Regions from separate parts of the Ensifer sp. 1H6 genome, predicted to be linked through region 3. Evidence: riboswitches for the same ligand, from Rfam matches in the RefSeq annotation. Region 3 holds a riboswitch; each other region holds the start of a gene.
The links. Region 3 has a riboswitch for cobalamin ahead of BKP54_RS11440 (aromatic ring-hydroxylating dioxygenase subunit alpha). Riboswitches for the same ligand answer to the same signal wherever they lie in the genome.
Positions count from the first base shown of each region.

Region 1: another riboswitch for cobalamin. It lies ahead of bluB (5,6-dimethylbenzimidazole synthase); the one in region 3 lies ahead of BKP54_RS11440 (aromatic ring-hydroxylating dioxygenase subunit alpha).
Region 2: another riboswitch for cobalamin. It lies ahead of cobU (bifunctional adenosylcobinamide kinase/adenosylcobinamide-phosphate guanylyltransferase); the one in region 3 lies ahead of BKP54_RS11440 (aromatic ring-hydroxylating dioxygenase subunit alpha).

Region 1 covers NZ_MOAI01000002.1:214,484-217,754, forward strand. The annotation lists gene BKP54_RS03875 (acyl-homoserine-lactone synthase) at 1-183, shown strand, start outside; gene BKP54_RS03880 (DUF2865 domain-containing protein) at 371-1,441, shown strand; gene bluB (5,6-dimethylbenzimidazole synthase) at 1,350-2,141, opposite strand; cobalamin riboswitch at 2,186-2,395, opposite strand; gene BKP54_RS03890 (SDR family oxidoreductase) at 2,473-3,271, opposite strand, start outside.
Region 2 covers NZ_MOAI01000032.1:27,029-30,299, forward strand. The annotation lists gene cobW (cobalamin biosynthesis protein CobW) at 1-1,041, opposite strand, end outside; gene cobU (bifunctional adenosylcobinamide kinase/adenosylcobinamide-phosphate guanylyltransferase) at 1,045-1,569, opposite strand; cobalamin riboswitch at 1,707-2,113, opposite strand; gene BKP54_RS28390 (adenylate/guanylate cyclase domain-containing protein) at 2,423-3,271, shown strand, end outside.
Region 3 covers NZ_MOAI01000008.1:7,965-11,235, reverse strand. The annotation lists gene BKP54_RS11450 (L-threonylcarbamoyladenylate synthase) at 1-310, opposite strand, end outside; gene BKP54_RS11445 (DUF6656 family protein) at 397-996, opposite strand; cobalamin riboswitch at 1,313-1,515, shown strand; gene BKP54_RS11440 (aromatic ring-hydroxylating dioxygenase subunit alpha) at 1,621-2,865, shown strand; gene BKP54_RS11435 (hybrid-cluster NAD(P)-dependent oxidoreductase) at 2,867-3,271, shown strand, end outside.

The DNA.
Region 1 (3,271 bases), on a different contig from region 3:
TTCCGCCGCATGGGTTGCCCCGGCGAGCGCATCGCTGACCCGCACCGGATCGGCTCGGTCTATGCCGTAGCGGTCGCCTGGGAAGTGACGCCGTCGCTGCTCAGCGCCATGAAGGCCGTAGCGGCGATCGAAGGCACGGTTCTTGAACGGCCGATGTCGCTGGAGACGGCACGCGCCGCCTGATCTCTAACGCTCCTTCCGTTCCTCCCACCGGACGGAGCTGTTAACGCAATGCGAGGCTTGTCGTTGCACCGGCGGCGACAAGCCTTATGATAGGGCTGAAACAGGAAGTGCCGACAGCGACCGAACCCGGACAACAAGGGTGGCGCCGTGCGGTTGCAGGAATGGACGTTCGCCCGTGTTCCGGAACATGAAAACCCTAGCCGCGGCGACCTTGCCGCTGCTTCTGGTTCTTGCCGATCAGGCGCTGGCCTCCAGCGTGTGCGACCGCCTGAACACTCGGCTCGCCGAACTGCCCGCCGCCATCGAAACTACGGCCGATACCCGCGATTATGCGAGCGCGATTTCCCGACAGAACATCGAATTGCGCCGGGCGCGCAACGATCGCCGACGCGCCGGCTGCGGCACAGGCAGCGTCGTCGTCTTCAACGGCGGCGACCCGGATATCTGCACAGACATCAACAGTCTGATCGCCGAGATGGAAGACAATCTGCGCATCCTCAAATCGGAGCGCCAGCAGCTGATGTCAGGCGATGGAGACGATACGCGCCGGCGCATCCTCGCCGCCCTCGAGATCAACGGTTGCTATGGTGGCAGCGAGGAATTTGCGACCGCCGACCCGGACGAGCCGGAAACGTACCGCAACATCCTGCGCGATCTGCCGCCGGACGAAAGCTACGGACCAATGCTGCGGGACGGCGAAATGGGCACCTACCCGCCGGAAAGCGGCGTCTATTCCGGCACGCTTCGCACCATGTGCGTGCGCACTTGCGATGGCGCCTTCTTCCCGATCTCGTCCGAGGCAAGCCCTGTGGACTTCGCCCGCGACGAGCAGGCCTGCCGCGCCCGCTGCCCGGGTGCCGAAACAGAACTATTTTTCCACGACCTGGCGACCGAGGAGAGCGACCAGATGGTCTCCGCCTCGACGGGACGCCCCTATAAAGAACTGCCAAACGCCTTTGCCTATCGGACGCGCGGCGTCGGCAAGCCGGGCATTTGCGGTTGCCAGATTCCAAAGATCGCGACGACGCCCAAGGCTTCCAGTGGCAACACTGGCAACAGCGAATCGTCGATCATCGTCATCGAGGGCAAGAAGGAAGCGGCCGCCCCTACCGCCAAGGCGGCTGCGGAGGAGCGCCCCTACGATCCCGCCAAGAGCAAGGTGCGGGTCATCGGGCCGACGTTCCTTCCCCAGGAGGAAACGTCGATCGACCTTCGCCATCCGAAGGGTCCGGGCTACCAGCCGGTTCAGAGCAACTGATCGCAGCGTCTGCCTTTCGGCAGGTTCCCCAGCCTTCCTCGAACACCAGCTCCTCCAGCGGCAGCCGCTGGCGCCAGCCCTTAACCGCAAGTTCCGGCTCCTGGTAAAGGCGATCGACATATCCGAGGCAAAGCCAGGCGACGATCACGACATGATCGGGAATGCCGAGGATCGCCTTGATCTCATTTTCATGAAAGATACTGACCCAGCCGACACCAACGCCTTCGGCGCGCGCCGCAAGCCAGAGGTTCTGCACGGCACAGACGGTGGAATAGAGATCCATCTGCGGGTTATGGGTGCGCCCGAGAACGACCGCTCCACCGCGCGTGCGGTCGCAGGTGACGCAGATGCTCAAGGGTGCCTTGCGGATCCCCTCCAGCTTCAGGGAGCGGTATTTCGCTTGGCGGTCGCCATCGAACATCAATGCCGCTTCGTCGTTGGCGCGGGAAAAGGCCTGCCATACCCGCTCGCGGGTTTCGGCCTGCCGGACCACGACGAAATTCCACGGTTGCATGAAACCCACCGATGGCGCCCGGTGCGCAGCATTGAGCAGGCGCATCACCACATCGTCAGGCAAGGGTTCGGCCAGGAACTGATCCCGCACGTCCCGGCGCGTTTCGATGGCTCGATAGACGGCTTCGCGCTCGTCGGATGAAAAGGCCTCTGCAGCCGCAAGGCCGCCATTAGCGTCAGTCAGCATCGTTCGATCCCCAACAATGCACAACCTTCCGCCGTCCGCGCGGATATCGGTCTATCTTGCCAGGCCGGTCTTCTGACTTCGGATCAACCGGCCGCCTCACCTTCCCAGATCACATGAAGATCCAGTGGCAAGATCTTGAGCAAGCTCAAAATCCCTAGAGGCAGTCGTCCCCGTCACAGCGTTGGGCACGTTCCGGAATAACACCGGATTCCCGATTCTCCCGCGTTGCGGGCACCTGACGGCGTCATAAGGGCACAGCCCACAGGGAATGACAAGCAAGTCCGGCGTCGCTTGCCGGTCACTCCACAGGGCCTCGCGACAGCGTCAGATGTCAGAGCGGCGCGACCGGATGCGGCGAGCCGTCATAGCCGCCCCACACCGACTGGTCGAAGCAGATGACCGACCCCGTCATCAGGCCGGACTCATCCGACGAGAGATAGGCGCAGGCACGCGCGACTTCCTTGGGGTCGACAAGCCGACCGAAGGGTTGGCTGGCGGCCGCCTTTTCGAGCCAGTCGTCTGCCGCCCCATGAAATTCGCGCTGGATGCGGTCTTCCCCTTCGGACGCCATCCAGCCGATATTGAGGCCATTGACGCGAATGCGGTTGCGCAGCAGCGCATAGGAGGTGTTCTTGGTCAGCGTCTCCAGCGCCCCCTTCGACGAGCAATAGGCGGCGATAAACGGCTGACCGGCCATCGCCGACATCGAGCCAATATTGACGATGGTGCCCTGCGTGCCCTCCCGCCGCATCAGCTTTACCGCTTCCTGCATCAGGAAGAACGGTGCGCGCACATTGACAGCGAACATCCGGTCGAACAGTTCGGGGCTGGTGTCCAGGATGGTGCCGCGATCGGTGATCGCCGCCGCATTGACCAGCGCATCGACGCGCCCGAATGTGGCGTCGCAGGCGCTGACGACCTTGCGCGCGTCCTCGACCTTTTCGAGGTCTGCCTCGACATAAAGTACCTGCGCGCCGGTTGCCTTGCGGATCTGCTCGGCCTTCGCTTCGCCCTTGGCAACGTTGCGTCCACAGATGACGACACCTTTAGCCCCACGTTCCGCAAACAGGTTGGCGATCGTTGCGCCCAGCCCCTGCGTCCCGCCGGTGACGATGGCGATCTTGCCGTCG
Region 2 (3,271 bases), on a different contig from region 3:
GCGCACCGCAGCTTCGTCCATGTCGTGCAGGCCGATGACGACGAGGCGCGTACCGCGCTTCTCGCCAGCCGCCCAGGCACGGTCGTAATACTGGTCGATGCGGGCGCCAACGGCCTGGATCAGCAGGCGCATCGGCTTGCCGGGCACGTCGGCAAAGCCCTTGAGGCGCAGCACGTCATGCTCTGATATCACGCCCTTGAGGCGATCGATGAAACCTGCCGGATCGGCAATCGCGCCGAGCTCGACGACGAAGCTGTCGAACTCGTCATGAGAGTGCTCCTCGCCGGCCTCATGTTCCATCTCGTGGTGAGACTTGCGGTTGGCGATATCGCTTTCCGTGCCGACGCCGAGGCCGAGCAGGATGGCAGCGGCAACTTCGCCGTTCTTCGCCTCGATCATTGTTGGCTTGCGGTTAGTGCGCGAAGCGACCTCGTCGCGCACGGCCTTGAGGCCGGAGGCGTCGATCAGATCGGTCTTGTTGAGCACGATCAGGTCGGCGGCGGTCAACTGGTCCTCGAACAGTTCCTCGATCGGGCTTTCGTGGTCGAGATTGTCGTCCTCGACACGCAACGCATCGACCTTGTCATGGTCGTCGGCAAAACGGCCGGCGGCAACGGCGGCACTGTCGACCACGGTGACGACGCCATCGACGGTGACTTCGCTGCGGATATCAGGCCAGTTGAAGGCGGCGATCAGCGGCTGCGGCAAAGCGAGGCCCGAGGTTTCAATGATGATATGGTCAGGACGATTTTCGCGCTCGAGCAGCTTGGTCATGGTCGGGATGAAATCATCGGCAACCGTGCAGCAGATGCAGCCATTGGTAAGCTCAATGATATCGTCTTCCGAGCAGGCTTCTGCGCCGCAGCCCTTCAGCACGTCGCCGTCGACGCCGAGATCGCCGAACTCGTTGATGATGAGCGCAATGCGCTTGCCATCGGCGTTCTGCAGCAGATTGCGGATCATCGTCGTCTTGCCGGCACCGAGGAAGCCGGTGATGACGGTCGCCGGGATCTTGCCCTGGTTGGCTCTGGCAGTGGTCATGGATCAACCCTTCATTTTCAGCGGCAATCCGGCCGCGACAAAGTAAACTTCCGCGGATTTCTCCGCAACGATCTGGTGAAGCCGGCCGGCATGGTCGCGGAAATCGCGGACCATGCGGTTCTCGGGCACGATGCCGAGGCCGACTTCGTTGGAAACAAGGATGAGGCGCGCCCGCGCCTCCGGCAGGAAAGCGGCAAGGGCCGCGAACTCTGCCGCCATGTCGCGCCCTTCCATCATCAGGTTGGTGACCCACAGCGTCAGGCAGTCGACGAGCACCACGCGGTTCTCGTCATCGATGCGCGTCAGCAGCGAAACGAGGTCGAGCGGCTCTTCATGCGTCGTCCAGCCTTCGCCGCGCCTTGCCCGGTGATGGTCGATGCGCTCGCGCATCTCGTCGTCCCAGGCACGGCCGGTCGCGACATAGTGCATGCCGAGCCCGGAGGCTTCGACGAGCCTTTCGGAAAAGCTGGATTTGCCGGAACGGGCACCGCCGAGGACCAGAACCGGCCCGGCATGGGAAATGCTCATGTGCGTTGCAGCCTCACGCGCTTGGTCGCGAATTCGAGCGGCAACAGGATTTCACCGCGCCGACGGCGCGTTCGGGAAACGATCGATGAGCCAAGACAACCTCCGTGATGGCGTGGGAAGCGGGCTTCCCTTCGGGCGGAATGCCCCTGTCGGACGGCAGGTCTCCTGGCTCACGGCGTCACGAGCCCACCACATCGCGCCCCGCGTGATCACGCGAAGACCGATGCTTGGGCCCGAACGGCCCGCCTCACCTTCCCGGCGTTTTCTGGTTTCGTGAAAGGCGGACGATTCGTAGAAGAAGAGGCGTCCAACCCGGCTGATCACGAAGCCACGCCAGTGGCTTTTCCGGCTGAATTCCAAACCGCCTTCGATTGCCCCATGCAATCGAAAGGAAGCCGGCTATCAGCCCGATGGCGAACCCTGACCGTTCTACAGTCGCGGGGTCGGCTGCGATAAGGATGCCCGATTTGGGTCCATCCGTCACATTCCCAATTATTCCCCCGCATCGCCACGATCCGGGGAAACCATCCAACGTCAGATGATTAGGAAGCGGGCGCCGCAAAGTCAATCGACGCGTGCGACACGCCACCCGTCGAGATGCGGCGCGCGACAATTTGCCGGCAGCAGGCCGCAAAGGCCACTCCTGCATGTTTTTATCCTTAGATGGTATTCGACCTAAGGATAAAAACATGCAGCAATTCAAAGTGTTACAGCGACCTTTGCGCGTCCAGTAAGACGCGCGGCGCTGTAGTCGACGTCGGAGCGGACGCTCCACGGCAACTGAACTTTATTTTAGCAACGTCAGATATTGCGATAGAGTAGCCGAAAGTCGTTTCGATTATCCGGAAGGCAGATGGAACGCAGGCTCACCGCCGTGATGATTGCCGACGTTTCCGGCTATGGACTGCTCACCCAAGCCGACGAAGAGGGTACGTGTGCCCGCTTTCAGGCCGATCTGCACGGCCTGTTCGAACAAAGGATTGCCGCACATCGCGGGCGGTTGATCAAGACCATGGGCGACGGGTTATTGGTCGAGTTCCAGAGTGTCGTCGAGGCGGTCCGTTGTGCGGTGGAGGTTCAGCGCGCGAAATCCGAAAGCCGCGGCTCCGATCAGGGTCGACTGGAATTCCGCATCGGCATCAATCTTGGCGACGTCATCGTTGAAGGCGACGACATTCACGGCGATGGAGTGATCATTGCCGAGCGCCTGCAGAGCCTCGCCGAACCGGGTGGGATCATCATCTCCGGCACCGCCTACGACCAGGTCGAGAAGCACCTCGATGTCGGCTTCGTCTTTCTCGGCGAACAACGCCTGAAGCATATCGAAAAGCCGGTGCGGACTTACCGGCTGGGGCTGAACGAAGCCCGCCCCGGCAGCGTAAAGGTCGCTGGGCGCCACGCGAAGCGCTGGGCGGCACTCGTTACGTCTGCTGTCGTGCTCGGCGCTGCTGCCGGCGTGGCCTGGTGGCGGCCCTGGGAGTCGCCTGTGGAAACGGTCCAGATACAACCACCGAATCTGACCGCGCCGGACAAGCCGTCGATCGCGGTGCTTCCGTTTGCCAACGTGAGCGACGATCCCAGGCAGGAGTATTTCGCCGATGGCATGACCGATGGCCTTGTCACCGAGCTGGCTCAGGTATCCGGCTTGTTCGTTATCGCGCGTAACTCGACCTTCACCTACAAGGGCAGGGCGGTGACACCC
Region 3 (3,271 bases):
TTGTGCGCTGGGGCAGGATCAACGTCAGCGGGCCGGGCCAGAACGCTTCGGCCAGGCGCCGCGACAACGAATCGAATGTCACATGGGCTTCAGCCATCGCCATGTCTGACACATGCGATATCAGTGGGTTGAAGCGTGGACGCCCCTTCATCTCATAAATACGGCTGATCGCATCGGGATTGGTGGCGTCCGCTGCCAGGCCGTAGACCGTCTCGGTCGGAATCGCGACGGGCTCGCCTTCGGCAAGCACCGCACAGGCACGCTCGATCGCCCGTTCCGGCTCGGTCCGTGTATCGATGATTTCGGCCATGTCGCTTCCGTTTCCCTTTCCGAGGCTTCCTTAAAGGAGCCACGGTGAAAACAGAACGATTTTCTTCAGGCAACCGGGTCTGCGCTTCAGAGGCTGCGAATGATGCGCTTCAATGCCTCGTCGCGCGCGCCGAGCATCAGCACGTTCTTGAGCGCGACTTTCGGGTCGTCGGTACGAAAGAGCAGCCCGTTGTCGCGAACGCTGCGATTGATGGTCATCTGCCCCTCTGGCGCATCGGGCTCGATGGCAACGGCGAAGTACATTCGGGAATAGCCGGTCTGGATGCGTTCGAAGAAGTGTTTCTCGTCGCCGAGGTCACAGAAGAAGTTGGCGAAATAGAACGACCAGGTGACGTCCTTGGACGGGGCGAGATGTGTTCTCGCCGCCGTGACATGGCAATAGCCGAGATGCGGCCGACCGGTGAGCGTGCGGTGGAAGATCATCTTGGGAAACTGGATCGAGGTATGGAAGCCGTTCATCCGCTTGTGCGTCGTTTCGCCGGCGGTCGTCAGCTTGTGGGCGGTGCGCTCGGCAACCTCGTCATAGCTCAGATAACGCCGCTCGCGCTGCGACCATTGACGCCTTTCTATGCGGCCGGTGCGCAGGAACTCGGTGTGGACCGCTGTCTTCGGAGCGATCGTTGGCAGCTTCTCGGCTGCGGCGTCGTAGTATTTGAGCTTTGCCATGAACTTCAATGCGCTGTTTGCCGGTTCGGCCGGTTTCTCCGTCAGGCGACGCTAATGCATTATGGTTAATGGAAGATTTCACTCGCGTCGGTGGGCCTTGCCCCGCGTCACGGGAAGACATGTCGCAAAATGGCGAAGGATCCGCGCTTTCTCGCAAGCCTTGCCGGAAAAAGCGACAATTGCTCAATCCTTGAGCTATCCTATTGTTTACAATGAAAAATGATCAATCACAGGGCGTTTGGTGCGCTTGATGTGCTGTGTCGTCTTTCTGGAATCGGATGTCGTTAATCGGCAGCTACGACGATGGCTTCCGCGATTAGATATGCCTACTCAAGGTGCTGTCTTTTAGGGAAGGCGGAGAATTGGGAAGCCGGTCAAAACCCGGCGCTGCCCCCGCAACGGTGGTGGAGCGAAAGCCACGGCACAAAGCCACTGGACGGTTCCGTCCGGGAAGGCGCCGGGCTGGTCCTTGCGGACGGCTCCTGAGCCCGGAAACCAGCCTTGACGCGAACAGACCGTAACGGGTTGCGGCGGGCAGCCGGATCGGAGCCGTCATCGCACAGGCAATGCGCCCGTGCGGGTTCCAGTCCTGCCTCTCCGAAACAAGGCGAACGAGGACAGGACATGGACATCAAGGGCGATATGCTCCGCAAGCTGAAGGGTCGACGCGACGGCTACAGCCTCGACCGGGCCTTCTACATCGACCCCGACTACTACAGGCAGGATCTCGAAAGCATCTGGTACAAGGACTGGTTGTTCATCGGCCACGACTGCGAGATCCCGCGTGCCGGTAACTATTTCACCGTCCAGGTCGGCGATTATCCTGTCATTATCGTTCGCGACCGACAGGGCACGATCCGCGCCCTGCACAATTCCTGCCGTCATCGCGGTTCTCGCGTCTGCGCGCAGCACAAGGGCTCTTCGGCCAAGCTCGTCTGTCCCTATCACCAATGGACCTATGAGCTCGACGGCGCGCTGCTCTTTGCCCGCCAGATGGGCGAGGATTTCGACAAGGCGGCCCACGGCCTGAAGCCGATCCACTGCGAGACCGTCGGCGGTTACATCTTCATCAACCTGTCCGAGCAGCCGATGGATTTCGGCCCGTTCCGCGACATGGTCGCGCCCTATCTTGCGCCGCACCGCCTGGGTGAAACCAAGGTCGCCTTCGAAAGCACGATCATCGAAAAGGGCAACTGGAAACTCGTCTGGGAAAACAACCGGGAGTGCTACCATTGTGCCGCCAACCACCCCGAACTTTGCCGCACCTATCCCGAAGCGCCGACGGCGACCGGTGTGCAGGGCGCCAAGGATGATCCCGTCATTGCCGCGCATTGGGCGAAATGCGAAGCAGCCGGACTGCCGAGCGAGTTCCGGATGTCCGAGACCGGCCAGTTCCGCTCGGCGCGCATGCCGTTGATCGACGACGCCGAGAGCTACACCATGTCCGGCGCCCGCGCCGTGCGGCGGCAACTGTCGGCAGACGTTAGCCAGAAGCATATCGGCACGCTCCTGCTCTTCCATTATCCCTCGACCTGGAACCATGTGCTGGCCGACCACGCCATCACCTTCCGCGTCCTGCCGCTCGGCCCGGAGCTGACGCAGGTGACGACCAAGTGGCTGGTCAACAAGGACGCGGTTGAAGGCGTCGACTACAATCTCGAGCAACTGACGCATGTCTGGACCGAGACCAACGATCAGGACCGCCAGATCGTCGAGGAGAACGCCTTTGGTATTCGCTCGCCGGCCTACCAGTCAGGCCCCTATTCGCCCGAACACGAAGGCGGCGTGATGCAGTTCGTCGAGTGGTATTGCAAGTTCATGGAACAGCGCCTGCAGGGCGAGGCTGCTCCGCTTTCCCGGGTCGCCTGACATGCAGATGGCATCCTCGTTCCATCATTTCGACGAGCTTCATGTCTGGATCGACAGGCAGAACATGCTCGAATGCACATCGGCCGTGATCGAGACCGCCGATGTGATGACCTTTACCTTCCGGGCGGAAAAGCCGGCCTGGTTCCGCTATCTGCCTGGGCAGTTCGTCACGCTCGAGCTGCCGGTCGCCGACGAGCCGGTCATGCGCACCTACACGCTGTCGTCGACGCCCTCCCGGCCGTTGTCGATCGCCGTCACCGTCAAGGCGCAAGCCGATAGCATCGGCACGCGCTGGATGTTCGATCACCTGAAGCCCGGCATGCGGCTGAAGGCGTTCGGTCCGCTCGGCGATTTCAGCTTCGTGCGCCATCCCGGCGAAAAATATCTCTTCATATCGGCAGGCTCC